Regions from separate parts of the Anaerobutyricum hallii genome, predicted to be linked through region 2. Evidence: riboswitches for the same ligand, from Rfam matches in the RefSeq annotation. Region 2 holds a riboswitch; each other region holds the start of a gene.
What was found. A riboswitch is a leader RNA that binds a small molecule or an ion and turns the genes downstream of it on or off. The one in region 2 is predicted to bind thiamine pyrophosphate.
Positions count from the first base shown of each region.

Region 1: it holds a riboswitch for thiamine pyrophosphate, as region 2 does, so the genes downstream of both, thiE (thiamine phosphate synthase) here and thiS (sulfur carrier protein ThiS) in region 2, are expected to answer to the same signal.
Region 3: it holds a riboswitch for thiamine pyrophosphate, as region 2 does, so the genes downstream of both, EHLA_RS01920 (thiamine-binding protein) here and thiS (sulfur carrier protein ThiS) in region 2, are expected to answer to the same signal.

Region 1 covers NZ_LT907978.1:1,042,621-1,050,568, reverse strand. The annotation lists gene thiC (phosphomethylpyrimidine synthase ThiC) at 1-693, opposite strand, end outside; gene thiD (bifunctional hydroxymethylpyrimidine kinase/phosphomethylpyrimidine kinase) at 739-1,530, opposite strand; gene EHLA_RS04800 (HAD family hydrolase) at 1,499-2,233, opposite strand; gene thiE (thiamine phosphate synthase) at 2,230-2,904, opposite strand; TPP riboswitch at 3,166-3,274, opposite strand; gene EHLA_RS04790 (ZIP family metal transporter) at 3,348-4,100, opposite strand; gene ppk1 (polyphosphate kinase 1) at 4,292-6,340, opposite strand; gene yqeB (selenium-dependent molybdenum cofactor biosynthesis protein YqeB) at 6,547-7,359, opposite strand; gene yqeC (selenium cofactor biosynthesis protein YqeC) at 7,596-7,948, shown strand, end outside.
Region 2 covers NZ_LT907978.1:1,469,350-1,477,297, forward strand. The annotation lists gene EHLA_RS06715 (ABC transporter ATP-binding protein) at 1-226, shown strand, start outside; gene EHLA_RS06720 (ABC transporter permease) at 242-1,111, shown strand; gene EHLA_RS06725 (ABC transporter permease) at 1,126-1,929, shown strand; gene EHLA_RS06730 (P-II family nitrogen regulator) at 1,964-2,311, shown strand; gene EHLA_RS06735 (amidohydrolase) at 2,312-3,934, shown strand; gene EHLA_RS06740 (DUF362 domain-containing protein) at 4,076-5,206, shown strand; TPP riboswitch at 5,253-5,359, shown strand; gene thiS (sulfur carrier protein ThiS) at 5,425-5,622, shown strand; gene EHLA_RS06750 (thiazole synthase) at 5,732-6,502, shown strand; gene thiH (2-iminoacetate synthase ThiH) at 6,530-7,783, shown strand; gene EHLA_RS06760 (thiamine phosphate synthase) at 7,776-7,948, shown strand, end outside.
Region 3 covers NZ_LT907978.1:446,745-454,692, forward strand. The annotation lists gene glgB (1,4-alpha-glucan branching protein GlgB) at 1-1,742, shown strand, start outside; gene EHLA_RS01905 (glycosyltransferase family 2 protein) at 2,020-2,958, shown strand; gene EHLA_RS01910 (hypothetical protein) at 3,224-3,463, shown strand; gene EHLA_RS01915 (alanine/glycine:cation symporter family protein) at 3,807-5,201, opposite strand; TPP riboswitch at 5,317-5,427, shown strand; gene EHLA_RS01920 (thiamine-binding protein) at 5,656-5,952, shown strand; gene EHLA_RS01925 (ABC transporter permease) at 5,921-6,700, shown strand; gene EHLA_RS01930 (ABC transporter substrate-binding protein) at 6,752-7,801, shown strand; gene EHLA_RS01935 (ABC transporter ATP-binding protein) at 7,842-7,948, shown strand, end outside.

The DNA.
Region 1 (7,948 bases), 430 kb from region 2:
CGGACGGCAGGCATCACCAAGAGAAATCGTTACATCGTATTCCTGACAGATATCAAGAATTTCATCGTAATATTCATAGAATGGATTTTCTTCGCCTGTCATTGTCATCCACGCAAATACAAGAGAACCGCCGCGGGATACGATGTTCATTTTTCTTTTATGCTTTTTAATCTGGTCGATTGTTTTTCTTGTGATTCCACAATGTAATGTTACGAAATCTACACCATTCTCTGCGTGAAGACGTACTACATCAATAAAGTCTTTTGCAGTAAGTGTATCTAAATCTCTCTGATAATGAATTACTGAGTCATAAATCGGTACTGTTCCAATCATAACCGGGCATTCTGCAGTTAGTTTTTTACGGAATGGTTCGGTGTTTCCATGAGAAGATAAGTCCATGATGGCATCTGCTCCCATATTAACTGCTTCCATTACTTTTTGCATTTCTATGTCATAATCTTTACAGTCTCTTGAAACACCAAGATTTACATTAATCTTTGTCTTTAACATAGAACCAACACCCTGAGGATCTAAGCATTTATGATTTTTATTCGCACAGATAGCAACCTTTCCTTCTGCAACGAATGCTCTGATTTCTTCTGGTGTCATACGTTCTTTGGCTGCAACCTTTTCCATTTCCGGAGTAATAATATTCTTTCTTGCTGCATCCATCTGTGTTGTATAATTTCTCATCTTCTGTTACCTCCAATTTATTATTAATATTTATCGTGTACTTTTTTATAAATCCCACATATGATCAAGCGGACCGTTTCCCTGTCCAAGATTCAGCATCGCTCCAATGGCTCCACTAATATAATCTTTTGCTTTTTTTACAGATTCTTCTATCGAAAATCCTTTTGCAAGATTTGCGGCTATCGCACTTGAAAGTGTGCACCCGGTTCCATGGGTATTTGGATTATCAATCCTGCAGGCTGGATACCAGACTTTCTTTGGGCACTTGAAGGCTTTCTCATACAAGAAATCATCGGCATTTTGCTCACTGTGCCCTCCCTTGCTAAGAACTGCACAGTTCCATCGTTTTGCAATGATTTCTGCCGCTTTTTCTCTCGTCTTCCTGTCTGTGATCTTTCTTCCTGATAAAAACTCAGTTTCCGGAAGATTTGGAGTCAGTAAAGAAATGTTCGGAAATAGTTTTTCATATAATACTTCTCTTACTTTCTCTTCTACAAGAACCGTTCCGCTCGTTGAAATCATAACCGGATCTGCTACTACCTGCTTTATTGAATATTTTTGCAAATACTTTGCAATAATCTCAACCTGTTCTTTGGATGCAATCATTCCAATCTTTACGGCATCCGGTTTTATATCTGAAAAAACACTATCCATCTGTTTTTCAAAAAAGTCTGGCGGCACTGGCATAATACCGGTAATCCCTTTTGTATTTTGCGCTGTAAGTGCGGTAATACAGCTTGTTGCATAAACTTTATGCACCGTTAATGTTTTTATATCTGCCTGAATTCCTGCCCCGCCACTTGCATCACTTCCTGCAATTGTAAGAACTGTTTTCATTTTGCACTTCCTTATCTTCTTTCTGACAGTCTGTGTAGCTACTTTTTTTGCGTTGAAAAACCTGACAGCTTTCTATTTCGTAAAAATCTTTTACATAAATATCAGAAAATGTTCGGATTTCTTCTGTATTATCCCTGCTATATGCATCATAAATACTACATACAGGAAACCCTGCTTTGGAAGCAGTCTTTACTGCATATAAAGAATCTTCAAACACCCAGGTTTCTTCTTTTTTCGTCTGTAAATGTTCTCTTGCCAGTTCGAATACTTTAGGACTTGTCTTTCCTGCTCCTGCCTCTTCACAGGTAATCATTCCGTCAAAATCTTTCCATATACTATTACGTATAAGAGCCGACTTTGCCATCTCTGCATCCGTTGCTGTCGCAATAATTAACCTGACCTGATTTTTCTTTAACTTTTGTATCAGATCACAGACACCTGGTTTTAACACTGCCTCTTTAAAATAAAAATCTTTTACTACCTGATTGACACCTTCTAATATTTCCTCTATCGTTACGGAAAGTTTATATTCTGTTTGCATATATAAGGCACCTTCCGGAAGAGATAATGCATCAAGTCTTTCCTTTAAATCTGACCTGGCTTTTATGCCAAGTGTGGCAAGATATCTCGCCCCGGCGTTCTCCCAGACAGGCATCGAATCAAGTAAGGTTCCGTCAATATCAAAAATTGCTCCCTTTATCACACGCAAAGACCTTCCTTGTCGTTTACCATTGCTGTCGTTTTTTCCAGTAAAACTCCTGTAGCATCTTCAATATCCTTTGCTGCAAAAATAGCACTGACAACTGCAATTCCACAAATACCGCTTCCTTTCAGCGTCAGAATATTATCGGCTGTAATTCCACCAATCGCAATAACCGGGATATGAACTGCTTCACAAATTGCTTTTACTCTTTCTTTGCTGATAGCGGATGCATCCTTCTTCGTCGATGTAGAAAAAACAGCTCCGACTCCAAGATAATCTGCCCCCATCTTCTCTGCAAGAACTGCCTGTTCTACTGTCTGTGCAGACACACCAAGAATCTTATCTTCTCCAAGAATCTTTCTTACATCATCCGCTTCCATATCGCTTTGTCCGACATGCACCCCGTCTGCATCCATCTCCTTCGCAATCTTTACATTATCGTTAATGACAAATGGAACATGGTATTTGTGACACAATTCTTTTAGGGCAATTGCTTCTTCCAGAAAATGTTCTTCATCTAATTCTTTTTCTCTAAGCTGGACAAATGTCGCTCCTCCTTTTAATGCTTTTTCCACCTGCTCATACAGTGTTTCTTCCCCAAGCCAGGAACGATCTGTTACCGCATACAAAAGTAAATCTTTTTTTAACTGTTCTCTGTTAACACAGCTCATACTTTGCTCTCTCCTCCAATATACTGACTTCAGACTTCTAATTATTCAAAAAAACAAATACACTTACATGAATTATTATATATTCATAAAAGGGAAGTAAATTAAGGATATCCTCTTAGAATATGGATAAAGAAACGATAAAATAATAATAACTTCTGATACTGAAAATATGTATCAGAGAAATATCAGAATTTTTAACTGACTTTCAATGATTTTAAACTCTGAAAAGAAAAACGCATATACACCAATTACGGTATATATGCGAATCTATCTACGCTATCCCTACGTTGGCATTATCCAAATCAGGTTATGGGTCTAAGCACCTTAGCTTACTCTCAGCCTGCTCCTGCAAGCTCCCCGTGTATGAATTTACCAATATAGTACGCTATTTATTCAAAAAAAGCAAGCATAAATTCCAAAACAATCTGCAATCTATACATCAGTTATCCTAACGCAACATCTAAAATCATCATAAGACTAAACCCGATCGCAAACATAAAAATGCCGATATTTGTTGTTTCTCCAACTGACATTTTCGGAACAAGCTCCTCCACAACGACATAGATCATCGCTCCCGCTGCAAAGCTTAAAAAATACGGAAGAACCGGAACAACCAGACTGGCTGCCCATACAGTAAACAACGATGCCACCGGTTCTACTGCCCCGGAAAGGACTCCATATATGAATGCTTTTCTTTTTGACATTCCTTTTGTACAAAGCGGCATTGAAATAATCGCCCCTTCCGGGAAATTCTGAATCGCAATTCCTAATGCAAGAGAAAACGCTCCCATTGCTGTAATATGATCTGCATGATTCAATAATCCCGCATAGATCACTCCAACAGCCATTCCCTCCGGAATATTGTGGAGGGTCACCGCCAACAGCAGATTATCTTTTTGTTCTCCTTCTATGCATTCCGGTGGAGCAAAATAATCAATTGCCATTAAAAATAAAATTCCAATCCAAAATCCAATTGCTGCCGGAATAAAACGCCACACTCCAAGTGAAGCCCCCTGTTCAATTGCCGGAAGCAACAAACTCCATATTGATGCTGCTATCATTACTCCCGCTGCAAATCCAGTAAGTGCTTTCTGCATCCCCTTGCCAAGTTCATTTTTCAAAAAAAATACACAAAATGCACCTAATGTTGTTCCTATAAAAGGAACACTGAGACCTTTTATTATCTCTATAAGCATAAAATCCCTCCAAAGACATCTTTATTAAGCATCTCTTGCAGATTTTTATTTTATTATTTTTTATTTTAAAATAAAAATCTGTCCTATTTCTTAATATGTCTTTGAAGGGAAATGTTTCTTTTTTTATTTCTTTTTTTACAACATCTTTTTCTTTTTAAAATAAGCAACACACAAAATTACGATCGTAAGACTTACATTTTCTGTGCATTCATATATGCCTGATCATAGAAAAATTCCTGTGAATTTAACGGTGTTTCCTGCACTGCCACAATCTCATAATTTCCATGGCTATCTTCTTGTCTTGCTTTTTGGTTATCGCTAAGCATTGTGATAAACATTTCTTCTAACTGCATCTTTAAATCTTTATCATAAATCGGTGCTGCAACTTCCACTCTTCTTAATGTATTTCTCGTCATAAAATCTGCTGATGCAATATAAATTTTTTCTCTTTCCTGCGTTCCAAAAATATAGATACGAGAATGTTCCAGAAATCTGCCAACAATACTTCTTACCTGAATATTCTCTGTTTTTCCTTTTACCCCCGGAATCAGACAGCAGATTCCACGAATTACCATATCAATCTTTACTCCTGCCTGTGAAGCTTCAATCAGCTTATCAATAATCTTCTTATCGGTAAGTGAATTCATTTTCAAACCGATATATGCTTCCTTTCCTTCTTTAGCATAGGATATTTCCTCATCGATCATTGATAAAATTCTGTTCTGAAGACATCTTGGCGCAACAAGCAGATGCTCTACATTATCCACTGTCTCTTCCATGGAAAGTGCCTGGAATACTTTTGCTGCTTCAACTCCAATCTCTACATTGGCTGTCATAAGAGATAAATCTGTATATAATCTTGCTGTTTTTTCATTATAATTTCCTGTTCCGATCTGTGTATAATATTCTACCTGACCCTCGGACTTTCTTGTCACAAGACATAACTTTGAATGTACTTTGTAACCGTCTAATCCATAGATCACACGACAACCGGCATCCTCTAATCTTCTGGACCATTCAATATTGTTTTCCTCATCAAATCTCGCCTTCAGTTCTACAAGAACAAGTACTTCTTTTCCATTTTCCGCTGCATCGATCAGATACTCTACAATTTTACTATGCTTTGCAACACGATATAATGTCATCTTTATAGAAATAACATCTTTATCATTTGCAGCTTCTCTTAAGAAATTAAGAAATGGTTTCATACTTTCATAAGGATAAGAAAGTAATTTATCTTTTTCTTTAAGCTGTGGAAAAATCGATTCATCTTCTTTAAACTGTGCTGATCTTTGTGGTATTCTTTTTTCGTAAAACAATTCCGGAACTTTTCTTAGTGTATCCTGAATTTCAAAAACAAACGACAGGTCTAACGGAGACTGTACCTGAAATACATGATCGGAATCCAGCTCTAAATAATCACATAAAATATCTACAATCTCGCCATCCATCTCTCTTGTGAGTTCTAAACGAACCGGCGCAAGCTTCTTTCTTCTCTTGATTAATTCCGTCATGAAATCCCTGTAATCCAGATCTTCATCATATAATGCATCTGCATCAATATCTGCATTTCTTGTTACACGAATCAATGACTTTGCTTTAATATTATATCGCTCAAACACTTTTGGAATATAATGTAAGATCAATTCTTCTACCAACATATAAGTTCCTGCTGTTGGTAATTCAACTAATCTCTTAAATCCTGTATTACTGCATGGAATAATACCAAGCTTTTCCTTTCCACTCTTTGTCTGTAATACTACAACCGCATAAATTTCGTTATTTTTCAAAAAAGGAAATGGCTGTCTTTTTCCTACAATCGTTGGAGAAATCACTGGCGCAATTTCTCTTAAAAAATACCTTTCAAGATATTCGCTTTCTTTCTTTGAAATCTTTCGGAAGTCAACCATTCGGACTCCCTGCTCCTCAAGCTGTCCCATAATGGTTTCATAAACCGCATCCTTTCTGCGATTTAACTTTGTTACCTGATGAAGCACTGCCTGAATCTGCTCTTTTGCCGTCATTTTCGTTTTATTATCACGCATCTTTCCACCAAGAAGCATCTGATCAATCAAAGATCCTACTCTCACTCGGAAAAACTCATCCAAATTACTCTGATAAATAGAAGCAAACGTCAGCCGTTCACATAATGGCACCTTTTTATTTTCTGCCTCTTCTAATACTCTCTCATTAAACTTTAACCAGGATAACTCCCTGTTCATATATACCTGCTGACTCATTTATCAATTTCCTCCATAAAAATCATATTTTCTCTCTGAATCTCCTCATATCTGATATATTTATCCCTTATATCTGATAACTGGGCTATGATAACACAGGAAAGTAAAATCTGAGAAAGCAGTCCCGTAAAATAAAAGTAAAATACCAAGTTCCGGTTTTCTGTTTTTGAAATGAAATAGAAATTCGTGTTTTTGAGTTCATCCGCCTATTTTGATAAATGTAAGATTGCTTCCAATACTCCTCCAGCAACACATCTTGCTTTATCAGATATATGATAACAGTTCTCCTGTTCTTTTACACGAGGATCGACATCAGCAATTTTTAATCCTTTTTTTACCGGATATCCTTCCCGGATCATACCACGAAGAACTCCTCCTATCACTGTTTTTACCGGGGTACCTTCTATATCTGCAATCGTATCCCCTGCCTGTACTATTTCACCTATCTGTTTTAAGATATGCAGATTCCCTGCCGCCGGGGCATGAATGACTCTTTCTTTCGCATAACCTGCGATCATTCCAGGAATTCCGGTATTCGGAGCTGCTTCTCCTTCATAGATGACTCTTCCAAGATTGTGGCCTCTTTGCGTTTCAATTACTGCATCTACATCTTTCCCTGCGCAAAACCCCGGACCAATTCCTATAACTGCCGGAGCATCCGTTATCTTTGTTCCAAGGTTTCTTTTGGCCAGAATAGCATCTACGACTACTGGAGGATGCAGAGTCTCTATTGTACTTCCATTTTCATCAATCATCACCGGAATCTGTCCCTGTTCATAAATTGCAAACGCCTCTTCTAATGAATCTGCCCGTTTTGCAATTACACCTTCCACTTCTACTTCTTTATCAAAAACTGCTTCGCAAAAACTGATTGTCCGGCGAATACAGCTTGGATTCGCAATTTCCAATACCAATACAGAAAACCTGCTCTGATGTAATTTATAGATCGTACCTGTGGCAATATCTCCGCCACCGCGGACTATGATTAATTTTTTCTTCCATTCTTCAAATGTATGCATTTCTCTTTCCTCGTATTTTCTCTTTGTGAAAAATATTCTCTTTCCATTCTGTGTGTGATATATTATATACTATATCAGGATACACAAATCTGTTTCTAACTATCCGTCACAGAACGGAATCATGTTTAAGCAATATTAAATATACTATCGAACGAAATCCAGGTCAAATATTTGATTATGAATATTTGAAAAATCATTTTTTATTTTATTAATTTTTTCGCAAGGGAGCTTTATATTTGAAAAAAAATTTTTTTAACCATAACCTTTCTTCTCTTCTCGGTCTTACTGACAGCCATATCTTAACCTTTGTCGGTGGGGGTGGCAAGACCTCTCTTATGAATACTCTGGGCATAGAATTTGCAAAACAGAGAATCCCAACACTTCTTACTACAACAACGCATATTATGAAGCCAGACTTCCTTCCCAGTAAAGCTTGCATTGAAGAAGAGAATTTAGAACAGATAACCTCCTTTTTTATGAATTTAGAGGAAGATATTTTACCTCTTGCCGCTTTAGGAATTCCTGAAAAAAAGATATATAATAAAGTCAAATGGAAAAGTCCGTCTATAAACTTTATGAAAAAACTTTC
Region 2 (7,948 bases):
TGGAAAAGTAATAGAACACGTTTTTGTGGGACAAGTAACGAAAACTATTATTTCGTTGTCAAATGGAAACCAGATAAAAATGAATACATTTTCCAATGATAAAATGATTGCAGAAAATTCAAAAGTGTATCTTTATTGGGAACCGGAAGATGCAGTAGTTATCAAATCTCGAAGTGATGAAGTATTTAATGTGATTGAAAACATGAGTTTTTCACAGGGAGACTAAAGAGGTGATGATACTATGAAAAAAAGAGAACATAAAAGCTTGAGTGCTGTTTTGGCAAAATATTGTATGATAGGACCAATCACATTATGGATGTATTTATTAGTAGCTATTCCTTTCCTTTATATTATTGCAATTAGTTTTATGCATAAAGGAACGTATGGAGGAGTTGTTGCAGGTTTTACATTGCAAAATTATAAAGATATTTTAAATCCATTGTATTTACAGACCTTTGCAAAATCAATTGGTATGTCTATCATTGTCACCTTGATCTGTCTTATTATTGCATATCCTTTTACTTATTTTGTATCTCAGAAAACAGAGATTCAGAAAACAATTTTTATGAGTATGATTATGATTCCATTTTGTGTCAGCATGATCATACGATTATTTTCATGGGTAAATATTCTTAGAACAGACGGTGTAATAAATAATTTTTTTAGTACATTTGGTATTGGACCATTTAAATTGGTATATAACCAGACAGGAGCATTAATAGGACTCATTTATATGTTATTACCTTTCATGATTCTCCCATTATACAGTTCTATTGAAAAATTGGATGCTTCTCTATTAGAAGCAGCGCAAGATCTTGGTGCTAAGCCGGTTATTTCTTTTTTAAAAGTAACACTTCCTCTTACAAAACCAGGAATTTTTGCAGGATGTGTTATGGTGTTTATTCCATCTATGGGACTGTACTTTATTACAGATTTAATGGGCGGAAGTAAAACACTTGTTATTGGAAATCTTATAAAAAATCAGTTTATTACAGCAAGAAACTGGCCTTTAGGAGCAGCAATGTCGGTTATATTAATGCTCATTACGTTGCTTATGCTACAAATGTATCGGAAGGCGGGCGGAAGTATGGATGACCTTAGCGGAATGTAAAGGGAGGCAGGAAGATGAAGAGAGATAAAAAGAAAAAGAGAATGAATACCTTCCAAAATATATGTATTGCTTTAGTGTTTATATTTTTATATATACCGATTTTCGTAGTAATACTATTTTCGTTTAATACATCAAAAATGAACATTGTATTTGAAGGTTTTACATTTCAGTGGTATGGTAGTTTTTTTCAGAACAGAACGTTAATGGAGTCATTTTATAATTCATTGATTATTGCGGCAGCATCTACTGTTATTTCAACCATTATTGGGACTATAGGTGCAGTTGGACTTGGGAAGTATGAATTTAAAGGGAAAAAACTTGTAGATATGCTTTTATATGTACCAATTGTTATACCGGAAATTGTACTTGGTGTTGCAATGCTTTCTATTTATACATTATTACAGGTGCCACTTGGATTGACTACAATGACGATTGCACATATTACATTCTGCATTCCGTTTGTTGTGATATCTGTTAGGGCAAGATTGTCTGGGTTTGATGGTAATCTAGAAGAAGCGGCCATGGACCTTGGGGCAAATCGTTTCAAGACGTTTATGAAAATTACGCTCCCTTTAATTATGCCGGGAGTGATATCAGGAGCAACTCTTGCATTATCTCTTTCATTAGATGATGTAATTATTAGTTTTTTTTGCAGTGGTCCCGGAAGTACAACGCTTCCATTAAAGATTCTCGAGATGGTTAAACATGGCGTATCGCCGGAGGTAAATGCGCTTTCAACGATTATTACTTTTATTATTATTTTTATCATTAGTATGAATACACAGTCTCAGATTAAAAAAATGAAAAAAGCAGCCTAGTTCATTGAAATACTGCTATTGGAGGTAAAGCAAAATGAAAGAAATATCCATTATTATTAAACCAGAAAAAATAGAGCAGATTAAAGAGATTGCGGATAAACATCATTGTGGAGGTATGACTATTTCTACTGTAATGGGATGTGGAACACAATTAGGATATGCAGACGGAGGCAGTGTTGTCAAAGGAATGCATACAAGCATTAATCTTCTTCCGAAAATCCGGGTAGATGTTGTTGTAAAAAATGCAGCAGTAAATGAGATTATTTTGGATATCTGTGACAAAATACCTACGGGAAATGTGGGAGATGGTAAAATTTTTGTTCGTGATATTGAAGATGCTATTCGTATCAGAACAGGTGAGAGAGGGGAAGGAGTGTTGTAGGTGAAAGCAGATTATTGTTTAAAAAGTTCAGCAGTATTTACAGGAATCGAGGAAAAAACAAAAGAGGCATGCATATTGATTAAAAAGAACCGCATTATAGATGTGGTTCCTTTTGAAATGAAGGATAAATTTATAGATGAAAATACTATTGTTTTAGATTATAAAAATAAGTTGATCATGCCTGGATTTGTAGATGCGCATACTCATTTTTTCTCAGGAGCATTATCAGCAAGTGAGCATGTATGCGAGGATATTGTAAATTCAGTTTCTGAAGAAGAATGCGTAAAAATGCTCCTTCAATATGCAAAGGCTCATCCAAAAGAAAAACGAATTCGAGGAAGAGGATGGTTTATTACAAACTGGGGCGATGCTCCACTTCCAACAAAGAAAAGTCTTGATAAAGCCTTTCCAGATATTCCAGTATATCTGCAGGCAGCGGATTGCCATAGTTACTGGTGTAATTCTAAAGCATTAGAGGAGTGCAGGATTACAAAAGATATGGAGGTGAGTAGTGGGTATATAGGAAAACTTGAAAATGGAGAGCTCAGTGGGATGCTGGTAGAATTAGAGGCGCTACAACCAGCTGATAAAATGTACCGATCTTTTACAAAAGAAGAACAAAAAGATATCTATATAAATTTTATTAAGAAGACGGCGGCGAATGGTATTACAAGTTTAAGCGAGATGATGCCAGCAGATTATAATGAAGAAAATTATGTACGTTATACTATTATAAAAGAGCTTGAAAAAGAAAAAAATTTTAATATAAGACTCCATATTTTTCCTAAACTTTATGATTGTGAAAATTATGATATGGCATTAAAATTACAAAAAGAATTTGATTCCGATTATATGAGGATTTCCGGAGTAAAAGGATTTATTGATGGGGTAACAGAAACATATACAGGATTACTTCTTGAACCTTATACAGATAATCCAGATACGAGAGGGATTGGAGTACCTGTAAAATCACAGAGAGAACTAAACCGTTCTGTGATTAAGGCAAATGCAGCCGGTTTGCCGGTAAGAATTCACTGTATCGCAGATGGTTCTGTAAGGATGGCATTAGATGCATTTGAAGAATCAGCAAAAGTTAATAAAAATAATTTAGCAAATACAATCGAGCATATTGAAAATATTGATCCTGTGGATATTCATCGTTTTAAAGAATTAAAAGTAATTCCATCGATGCAGCCGATACATTTAATTTTAGATGCACATGGAAAGATTAATCGAATAGGAAAGAAACGAATACAATATGAATGGCCGGTAAAAACACTTTTAGATGATTGTCATGAAATGGCATTTGGTACAGATTATCCCGTAGTTGAAATTAATCCGTTTGAAAATATATATGCAGCAGTAACAAGAAAAAATAAGGATGGAAGTCCAGCAAGTTACAATCCATGGGAAAAAGTCAGTATGGCAGAAGCTTTAAAAGCATATACTTATGGAGCAGCAAAAGCATATAGCAGAGAAAATGAATTGGGAAGTCTGGAAAAAGGAAAATTGGCAGATGTTATTGTAATAGACAGAAATTTGTTCGAAGTTTCAGAGAAAGAGATTTTAGAAGCTAAGGTAGATATGACGATGCTTGGTGGAAAAATCATATATGAACATTAAATTATTTTGAAGAATATACAGCCAATATTTCTAAATTGTAAAATAATATTTTGGTTGAAATCATGTCCAAAAAGAGATAAAGTATATTTGTAATGATAAAATATTTCATTTTAAATTTAAATTTAGAAAGGGATTATGAACATGGAAAAATCAAAAGTATATTTTACTGACTTTAGGGCAAAGTTAGGAGAGGGACTTCCAATGAAGTTAAAAAGACTTCTGAAAAAGGCTGGAATCTCCGAAATTGACATGGAAAATAAATTTGTAGCTATTAAAATGCATTTTGGAGAACTTGGTAACATAAGTTTTTTACGTCCTAATTATGCCAAAGCGGTTGCTGATGTAGTAAAAGAATTAGGTGGAAAGCCATTTTTAACAGATTGTAATACGTTATATCCGGGAAGCCGTAAGAACGCATTAGAGCATTTGCAGTGTGCCTGGGAGAATGGCTTTACAGCAATGACGGTTGGATGCCCTATTTTAATTGCAGACGGTTTAAAAGGAACAGATGATATTGAGGTACCTGTTGAGGGTGGCGAATACATAGAAAAAGCGAAGATTGGACGAGCAATCATGGATGCAGACATTTTTATTAGTTTAAGTCACTTTAAAGGACATGAAACAACCGGATTTGGTGGAGCGATTAAAAATATCGGTATGGGCTGTGGCTCTCGTGCAGGAAAAAAGGAACAGCATACGAATGGTCAGCCAACGATTCATGAAGAATTATGTCGTGGATGTCGTCGCTGTATGAGAGAATGTGCGAATAATGGTCTTGTATTTGATGAAGAGACAAAGAAGATGCACATTGATGGAACGAATTGTGTAGGATGTGGAAGATGCATCGGCGCATGTAACTTTGATGCGATTGAATTTGAAAATTGGGCGGCAACAAAAGATTTAAATTGCAGAATGGCAGAATACACAAAAGCAGTAATTGATGGAAGACCGAATTTCCATATTTCACTTGTTGTTGATGTATCCCCAAACTGTGACTGCCATGCGGAAAATGATGCACCGATTCTTCCAAATATCGGAATGTTTGCATCTTTTGATCCATTAGCATTGGATCAGGCATGTGTAGATGCCTGCTTAAAGATGCAGCCGCTTCCAAACAGTCAGCTGTTTGAAAATATGCACAAGGAAGGGTTCTGTGATCATCATGATCATTTTGAAAATACTACACCTGAGTCTGAATACAAAACCTGTCTGGAACATGCAGAAAAGATTCATCTCGGAAGCAGAAATTATGAGCTAATTGTAATGAAGTAGCATTTTTGTCTTGCATTTTTGTTAAGATAAGCGTATTATAAATACAATTGAACAAAAGGGGAGCTTGTATTACAGGCTGAGAGGAAGGTATGACCTTCGACCCATTAACCTGATTTGGATAATGCCAACGTAGGGAAGCATATATATTTTTGTATATTTTTACGGGAAGTTACCGAATCGGTTACTTCTCGTTTTTTTATGTTACAGGAGGTGAAGGCATGGTAAAAATTAACGGACAGGACTGTGATAAGGCAGGGATTTCAGTTGCAGAGTATCTTGCAGCGGAGAATTATAATGTAAATCATATTGTTGTGGAGTACAATCTTACGATCATTCCAAAAGAACAGTATGGTCAGACCATTCTTAAAGATGGAGACGAAGTCGAAATCGTCAGTTTTATGGGTGGTGGATGTTAATAATTTTTATGAATTATTAAAAAAGAGATGAAATTATACAGAATCAATTTATTAATGCAGGTTGGTTTAGAAGAGTCACAAACCAGTTTAGAAAGAAGGGCGTTTTATTATGCAGAAAGAAGATAAGTTAATCATTGGCGGTCATGAATTTGAATCTCGTTTTATTCTCGGTTCTGGGAAGTATTCTATGAAACTGATCGAAGCAGCGGTAAGAGATGCCGGAGCACAGATTATTACGTTAGCAGTTCGAAGAGCGAATACAAAAGAACATGAAAATATTTTAGATTATATTCCAAAGGATGTTACACTGTTACCAAATACTTCCGGAGCAAGAAATGCACAGGAAGCAGTGCGGATCGCACGATTAGCAAGAGAACTTGGCTGTGGAAATTTTGTAAAAGTAGAGATTATGCGTGATAGTAAGTATCTGCTTCCGGATAATCAGGAAACAATTAAAGCTACAGAACTTCTTGCAAAAGAAGGATTTGTTGTTATGCCATATATGTATCCGGATTTAAATGCTGCCAGAGATCTTGTGAATGCAGGAGCAGCCTGCGTTATGCCATTAGCATCTCCAATTGGTTCTAATAAAGGTTTAGCTACGAAAGAGTTTATCCAGATTTTAATTGATGAGATTGATCTTCCGATTATCGTAGATGCAGGAATCGGTAAGCCTTCACAGGCATGTGAGGCAATGGAGATGGGTGCAGCAGCAATTATGGCAAATACTGCGTTGGCAACTGCCGGTGATCTTCCGATGATGGCTGCAGCTTTTCGTCAGGCAATCGAAGCAGGAAGAAAGGCATATTTATCCGGTTTGGGACGTGTACTTACAAGAGGAGCAGCTGCATCAGACCCACTGACAGGATTTTTACATTAAAAGCGTTGCTGGAAAAGAGGTATTATAATGGAAAACCAGTTTTTAATCGATTCAGAATACTTATCGAAAGAAGCTCTAGAGAAGAAACATCGCCTGGAAACAGACCCTTCCTCAAGAAAGAATCATATGGAATATATGGAAGGAATGGAACAGATCAAATCAGATGTCATGGATAAAGTGATGAGTCAGATGCATTCTTATGATTACGAAAAGTATACAGCAAAAGATGTAAAAGCAGCGTTAGAACATGAAACCTGTTCTATTGAAGATTTTAAAGCATTATTATCTCCGGCTGCCGCACCATTTTTAGAGCAGATGGCACAGAAAGCAAAGATAGAAACAAGCAAACATTTTGGAAATACGGTATATCTTTTTACTCCGCTTTATATAGCAAACTATTGCGAGAATTATTGCGTTTATTGTGGTTTTAACTGTTATAATCATATTAACCGCATGCAGCTTAATATGGAGCAGATTGCTCATGAGATGAAAGTAATCGCTGATTCCGGTATGGAAGAGATTTTGATACTTACAGGAGAGAGCAGGGCAAAAAGTGATGTCAAATATATTGGAGAAGCATGTAAGCTTGCCAGCAAGTATTTTCGTATGGTCGGTCTCGAAATTTATCCGGTAAATACAGATGAATATCGTTATCTGCATGAATGTGGCGCAGATTATGTTACAGTTTTTCAGGAAACCTATGATTCCGATAAATACGAGACGTTACATTTGATGGGACATAAGAGGGTATGGCCATATCGTTTTGAAGCACAGGAAAGAGCTCTTATGGGAGGAATGCGAGGTGCTGGATTTTCAGCTCTTCTTGGCTTATCCGATTTTCGAAAAGATGCTCTGGCAAGTGCATTGCATGTTTATTATCTACAAAGAAAGTACCCACAGGCAGAACTCTCCCTTTCTTGTCCAAGACTTCGTCCAATCATCAATAATGACAAGATCAATCCTTTAGATGTAGGAGAAAAACAACTTTGTCAGGTTTTATGCGCTTATCGTATTTTCCTTCCATTTGTCGGAATTACGGTTTCTTCCAGAGAAAGTGAAACATTTCGAAATGGTATTGTAAAGATTGCGGCAACAAAAGTATCCGCCGGAGTTTCTACAGGAATCGGTGACCACGAAAGTAAATATACCGGAAAGGAGGAGGACGGCGAGCAGGGCGATGAACAGTTTGAGATCAATGATGAACGAAGTTTTAAGAAAATGTACGAAGATATTTCAGAAGAAGGTCTGCAGCCGGTCTTAAACGATTACCTTTATGTCTGATCTTATATGTATCACAAACAGGAAACTTTGTAGCAATAACTTTTTAGACCAGATAGAAATGATTGCCAGTGCGCATCCAAAAGCTATTGTATTAAGAGAGAAAGATCTTTCTGAGAAAGAATATGAGCAATTAGCCAGACAGGTAATGCAAATTTGTCAGAAGCA
Region 3 (7,948 bases), 1.0 Mb from region 2:
TTGGCAATTTTAATGAATGGGATGGGAATGCTACACCGATGGAACGTTTAGAGCCATTGGGAATTTATGAAATCTTTCTTCCTGAAATGGAGATTGGAGATATTTATAAATATTGTGTTACAACAAAGGCGGGCTATACGATACTAAAGGCAGACCCTTATGGATTTCAGGCAGAACTCCGTCCGAATAATGCATCTGTTATTGCTGATATTTCCGATTTTAAATGGCAGGATAGCCGGTGGATGAAGAAGAGAGAGAAGTTCGATGATAAGAAAGATCCTATGTTTGTATACGAAGTACATCCGGGTTCCTGGAAAAAGCATGAACAAACAGAAGAAGATGTAGATGGATTTTATAATTACAGAGAGATGGCTCATGAGCTGGCAAAATACGTGAAAGATATGGGATATACTCATGTTGAGTTAATGGGTATTGCCGAGCATCCATTTGATGGTTCCTGGGGATATCAGGTGACGAATTACTTTGCGCCAACTTCACGACATGGTTCTCCGGAAGATTTTCAGTATTTCATCAATTATCTTCACCAACAGAATATTGGTGTTATTCTTGACTGGGTACCGGCACATTTCCCAAGAGATGCTTTCGGCTTAGCTGAATTTGATGGAACCTGTCTTTATGAATATGCTGACCCAAGAAAGGGTGAACATCCGGACTGGGGAACGAAAGTATTTGATTATGGGAAGACAGAAGTCCGGAACTTCCTCATTTGTAATGCCCTGTTTTGGTTGGAAAAGTATCATGTAGACGGACTTCGTGTAGATGCAGTTGCCTCTATGCTTTATCTAGACTATGGACGAGAAGATGGTCAGTGGGTTCCTAATATTTATGGTGGAAATGAAAATCTTGAAGCAATCGAATTCTTTAAACATCTGAATACGATCGTAAAGAAGAGAAATCCTGGAATCGTTATGATTGCAGAAGAATCTACCGCATGGCCAAAAGTAACGGATAAGGCAGAGTATGGAGGCTTGGATTTCAGCCTTAAGTGGAATATGGGCTGGATGCATGACTTTTTAGAGTATATGAAACTTGATCCATATTTTAGAAAATATAATCATACTAAGATGAATTTTGCCATGGTTTATGCATATTCAGAAAACTATATGCTTGTTCTTTCTCATGATGAAGTTGTTCATTTAAAGTGTTCTATGATAGAAAAAATGCCAGGAAGCTACGAAGAGAAATTTAAAAATCTTATGGCAGGCTATGCATTCATGACAGGGCATCCAGGTAAGAAACTTCTTTTCATGGGACAAGACTTCGGACAGCATCGGGAATGGAGTGAAGAGAGGGAACTTGATTGGTTCCTTCTAGAGAAAGAGCCGAATCATCAGCTTCAGTTATTTGTAAAAGAATTACTTCACCTATATAAAAGTAATAAATGTCTTTATGAATATGATTGCTGGCCGGAAGGCTTCGAATGGATCAATGCGGATGATGGTGACAGAAGTATTTTCTCCTTTGTAAGACATTCTGCAAGTGGAAAGAATAACATGCTTTTTGTTATTAACTTTACACCGGTAGAACGTCCGGATTACCGGGTAGGAACAACGTGCCGCAGAAAACATACTCTTGTACTGAACAGTGATGATAAGAAGTTCGGCGGAAAAGGAAAGAGACGACCGAAAGAATATAAGCCAGTGAAAAAAGAATGCGATGGAAGAAAGTACTCTATCCAATATAAATTGCCAGCATATGGAGTAGCGGTATTTAAATTCTAATTTATCAATTTCTGAGTTTGCCGGGGTATTCTTGAATAATTTGCTGAAAAATACTCTTAAGAATTATTGACCAGAATTGACGATGATACATTAATAAAGTATAATCAGAATTACGGGAGCAGCGTTAGCAGCGGAGTAATTCGTGACATCATATAGTAAGTATATCATGATATTAGAGGTCAAAAGGTCAAACGCCTTATCGTGCATGCACGAAAAGGCGTTTGACTTTGGGACCCGCGAAACATGAGGAAGAAGAAAAAGAGGACAATAGGATAATATGGATAAAATAGCAGTTCTTATACCTTGTTATAATGAGAGCAAAACAATTGAAAAAGTAATTAAGGATTTTAAAGCAGTATTACCGGATGCAACAATTTACGTGTATGATAATAATTCTACAGATGGTACAGATGAGATTGCACGTCAGAATGGAGCTGTGGTACGTTATGAGTATCAACAGGGCAAAGGAAATGTAATTCGTCGTATGTTCCGGGATATTGATGCGGAATGTTATATTATGACAGATGGAGATGATACATATCCAGCAGTGAATGCACCAGAGATGGTAGACAAGGTCTTAAACCGAAATGTAGATATGGTAGTTGGTGATAGATTATCCTCAACTTATTTTCAGGAGAATAAACGACCATTTCATAACTTTGGTAATTCATTAGTAAGAAGCTCCATTAATCATCTGTTCCACACAGATATTAAAGATATCATGACCGGATATCGTGCCTTCAGTTATGAATTTGTAAAGACATTCCCTGTAATCTCAAGAGGATTTGAAATTGAAACGGAAATGAGTATTCATGCCGCAGATAAGAATATGTTTGTAGAGAATGTAATTGTTGATTACAAAGACAGACCAGAAGGAAGCGAGAGCAAGTTAAATACTTATTCAGATGGAATAAAAGTACTTCGAACAATTGCACGATTATTCCGTACCTATCAGCCAATGAAATATTTTGGGTTGATTTCAGCAGTATTAGCAGTATTGGGTGGTGGATTTTCAGTACCAGTTTTTAAAGAATATTTTGCAACAGGTTTAGTAAAACGTTTCCCTACCCTGATCGTATGTTGTTTTGTCATTCTTACAGCAATTCTATCCCTGTTTTCCGGAGCAATTTTAAAAACAATTACCTGGAAGAACAGACAGGATTTTGAGATGATACGTCATTATGCAAGAAACCGCAAAAAAGAATTAGAAGAATAAATCTGATTTGTAGATTGATTTGTAGATTTAATATAGACGAAAAAAGAAAAAATACCATATCCCATCTGCTCTGTAGTCGCTGTATTTAAGATGCTCGTCCGCATCTTAAACACGCTCCCAAGCCGCATCTGGAATATGGTATTTTTTCTTTTTTCTGATTATTCTAAATCCACAGTTGGTGAGAATGGGGATTTTCCAGAAGATTATGGATTCTCGGGAAATTAAAGTCTAAAGGATTGACGCATTTTTTCTGGAGGTGTTGATAATGGAAGCAATGAAAGATTATGTTGCCCATCTGGATAACAAAAAAAGAATTACGCTCAGAGGAGCTGCTTATCAGTATTATAATGTAAAAGAATATGGAAATGGTTGCATTATTCTGGAACCTCGGGAACTGGTAGTGCCAGAGAGCATTTCAGCCAGAACTCTGGCAGATATGGATCATGCAGTAAGTAACTTTAAGAGAGGCGATGTTTCCCCAGCTATTGACCTGTCGGATTTGTAGAATCAAACTGAATATGGAACTAAATACGAGCAGTTAGTCTATAAAAAATAGGTTAGCTGCTTTTTTCATGCAAAAAAGGAGGTACTGAAGAAAATCAAAAAATTCTCTGTATATACAACAATTCAAATGTCAGCCTTTTAGAATTCAATTCCCCGGGAAGTCAAGACCTTCAGGAAAATCCTCATTCTTACCAACTGTGGATTTAGATAGTCAGAAAAAAGAGAAAATGTTATATCCCAGATGCGGCTTGGGAGCGTGTTTAGAATGCGGATGCGCATTTTAAACACAGCGACTACAGAGCAGATGGGATATAACATTTTCTCTTTTTTCGTCTATAGTAAATCTACAAATCAGAATCTTTGTTAAAGTATTCTTTTGTTAATTTCACTACAGTTCCCGATAACAGGAATACAGCAATTAAGTTTGGAATGGACATAAGTCCGTTAAATGTTTCTGCGATACTCCATAATAATCCAAGGTCTACCGTTGCGCCGATGATTGCAACGAGAGAGTAGACGATCATAAATGGGCGGATCGTTTTTGTTCCAAAAAGAAATTCGATACAGCGAGAGCCGTAAAGTCCCCAGCCGATCGTGGTGGAGAATGCAAAGCAACAAAGTGCAATGGCTGTGAATATGGATACCCATCCACCGTAAGTTGAGGTAAATCCCTGAATAGTCAGTTCTGCGCCAGCGGCTGAGCCGTAAGGAATGTTGATTCCGCTACATAAGATGATCAATGCGGTCAGTGTACAGATAACAATCGTATCAGTAAATACTTCAAAAATACCAAACAAACCCTGTTTTACAGGATGAGTGATATCGGCTGTTGCATGAGCGATAGATCCGGTACCAAGACCTGCTTCATTGGAGAAGATACCACGAGATACACCTTTTTTCATACTGGTAAATAATGATCCGACCATTCCGCCGCTAAATGCTGCCGGATGGAAAGCTCCTTCAAAAATAGACCGAAATACTGCCGGTACATGCTGAATGTTTAAAAGAACAACGCCAAGTCCAAGGATGAGGTAAAGCAATGCCATAAATGGAACTAAAGTTTCTGTTACCTTTCCGATTCGGCGGATACCGCCGATAAGAATCAGTCCAACGCCGATGGCGATAATGATGCCGATTACAAGATTGATTGTAGAAAGGCTTTCTGATGAAGCAAGGTTAAAGTTGAGCATCAGGGAATCAATCGCAGTGACGATCGTGTTGACCTGTGTTGCATTTCCTGTTCCAAATACAGTGAGGACACCAAAGAGAGAAAAGAGAAAAGCTAGCCAGTGCCAGTGTTTGGAAAGACCATTTTTAATATAATACATCGGTCCTCCTACCCAGTCACCCTGAGAATTCTTTTCACGAAAATGAACGGCAAGTGTTACTTCAGAATATTTGGTACACATTCCAAGAAGGGCTGACATCCACATCCAGAAAACAGCGCCGGGTCCTCCTATCGTAATCGCACCGGCTACTCCGGCAATATTACCGGTTCCTACTGTTCCGGCAAGTGCGGTACAAACAGCCTGGAACGGGGTGATCGATCCATCTGCGGCTTCAGACTTATCAAAAATTCGTCCCAGTGTATTTTTGATAGAATAAGGAAACTTTCGAATCTGAATGAATTTTGTTCGGAAACTGAGGAAAAGGCCGACACCAATGATACAGATCATGGCAGGGATTCCCCAGATAAAGTTGTTAACAACTGTGTTAACGGCTTCTATTGTTTTTAGCATTAGTACAGTCCCCCTTTAATTTACTAAAGCAAAATTATACCATTATTTTGTTAATTAACGCAAGAGTTTTGCCCTTGTTTTTTTCTTAAAATTGTTTTATACTGTAAAAAGTTCAATATAAGACCAGGGGAGCTTGTGATTTTAAGAAGCTGAGAGTAAGGTAAACCTTAGACCCTTGTACCTGTTTGGATAATGCCAGCGTGGAAGAAGTTGTAAAAGAGCTTTTAATAACAGAATGTATCAGGATGTTTTTTGGAGAACTTTTAATATAAATTTTTTATAAAATTTTTTATTTTATATGATTATTTTATAAGAGATTTTTAGAATTTTATAAGAGAAAGTTTTAAGAATACCTGAGGATCATACAAAAGCAGCGTCAGCATTTATTGCCGGCGCTTTTCTTTTTTCAGGTAAGGCAGCACATGATATTTAAAGATATATGGAGGAATGAGAAATGAACGCAAGTGTAGCAATTCAGGTTTTGCCATCTGTGCAGGACGAAGAGGAAGTAATTCGTATTGTAGACGAGGTAATTGACTATATTAAATCAACTGGATTAAATTATTATGTAGGACCATGTGAGACATCAATCGAAGGAGATTATGATACGCTCATGGAAATCGTAAAGAATTGTCAGTTGGTAGCTGCTAAGGCAGGCTGCAAGGCAATGAATACCTATGTTAAGATCTCTTATAAAGCGGAAGGAGATGTGCTGACTATTGACAAAAAGGTTACAAAGCATCACCAGTAAGCTTCCGGCAGCAGTAGCACTCTGTCTGTTAATTCTTCTCTGGCAGTTTTTATATCAGAGCGGGGCAGTTCCGGCATATATGCTGCCGTCTCCGGTTCAGGTAGTAAAAGCACTTTTTACAGATCTGCCTACAATTTTGAGACATGCAGTTGTTACATTACAGGAAGCCTTTTACGGATTATGTATCGGTGTTGTACTGGCATTTGTCATGGCAACATTAATGGATCATTTTCGGATACTGAATAAAGCATTGTATCCCATTATGATTATTACACAGACCATTCCAACGATTGCAATTGCCCCTCTTCTCGTGTTATGGATGGGATTTTATATGGCACCAAAGATTACGCTTGTCGTGATTACAACATTTTTTCCTATTACGGTAGGATTACTTGACGGATATAAGAGTGTAGATAAAGATTCTATTGATTTGATGCGGGCAATGGGTGCATCAAAAGTGCAGATCTTTTTCCATGTGAAGCTACCGGCCGCATTACCGCAGTTTTTCTCAGGATTAAAGATTTCTGCTTCCTATGCAGTAGTAGGGGCAGTTATTTCTGAATGGCTTGGCGGTTTTGAAGGACTTGGTGTTTATATGACAAGAGTGTCAAAAGCATACGCCTTTGATAAAATGTTTGCAGTTATTATTTTTATTGTGATAATCAGCCTTCTTTTAATGTTTGCAGTGAATCTGATTAAGACGATTTCACTTCCATGGTTAAGAGTAGAAAAAAAGGAAGCTGAATAGTAAGAAGCTGAATAGTAACAAGTATAAGAAAAGTATATACAGGAGGAAAATATGAGAAAGTTAAATTGGAAGAAAGTCATTGCAGGAACTTTGAGTGCAGTTATGTTATTATCGGTAACAGCATGCGGTTCTGCTAATGGAAACAATGAAAGTGCAAGTACAGAAAGCAACAAAAAGAATCTTACAAAGATAACATTTTGTCTTGACTGGACGCCAAATACAAACCATACAGGAATTTACGCAGCAAAAGCACTTGGCTATTATGAAGATGCCGGACTTGATGTAGAGATTGTGCAGCCACCGGAAAATGGTGCAGCAACAATGTGTGCATCAGGACAGGCACAGTTTGCTATTGAGGCACAGGATACAATGGCAGCAGCAATTGATTCAGATAATCCACTTGGGATTACAGCAGTTGCAGGATTGATCCAGCATAATACATCGGGAATTATTTCCAGAAAGGGTGACGGCATTGACAGTCCAAAAGGACTTGAAGGAAAGACATATTCTACATGGGAATCCCCAATTGAGCAGGCAACTTTAAAAACAGTTATGAAAGATGAAGGAGCGGATTTCAGTAAGGTAAAACTGATCCCTAACAACATTACAGATGAACCGGCTGCATTAAAAGCAAAACAGACAGATGCAATCTGGGTGTTCTATGGATGGGGCGGAATCAACGCGACAGTAGAAGGTGTTGACTGTGATTACTGGAATTTCAAAGACATTGATCCGGTATTTGATTACTATACACCGGTTATGATCGCAAATAATGATTTCCTGAAAGATTCACCGGATGAAGCCAAAGCTTTCCTTGCAGCAACAGAAAAAGGATATCAGTATGCAATAGATAATCCAAAGAAAGCAGCAGATCTTCTTATTGAAGGCGATGATACAGGCTCTTTAAAAGGTTCAGAAGATTTAGTATATAAAAGTCAGGAGTGGCTTTCTAAACAGTATGTTGCAGATGCAGACAACTGGGGTGTGATCGATGAGACAAGATGGAATAACTTCTACACATGGCTTGCGCAGAATAAGCTGACAACAAAAGATCTTACAGGAAAAGGATTTTCTAACGAGTATCTTCCATCTTCTAAGTAATTTTTCGGATAATGATTTGTTTATGAAAGGAAATGGATAAATGTGTCTTTTAAAAGCAGAACATATTACAAAGAAATATAGTGGAAGAACTATAATCAAAGATATTAATATTGAACTGAATCAGGGAGAATTAGTCTCCCTTCTCGG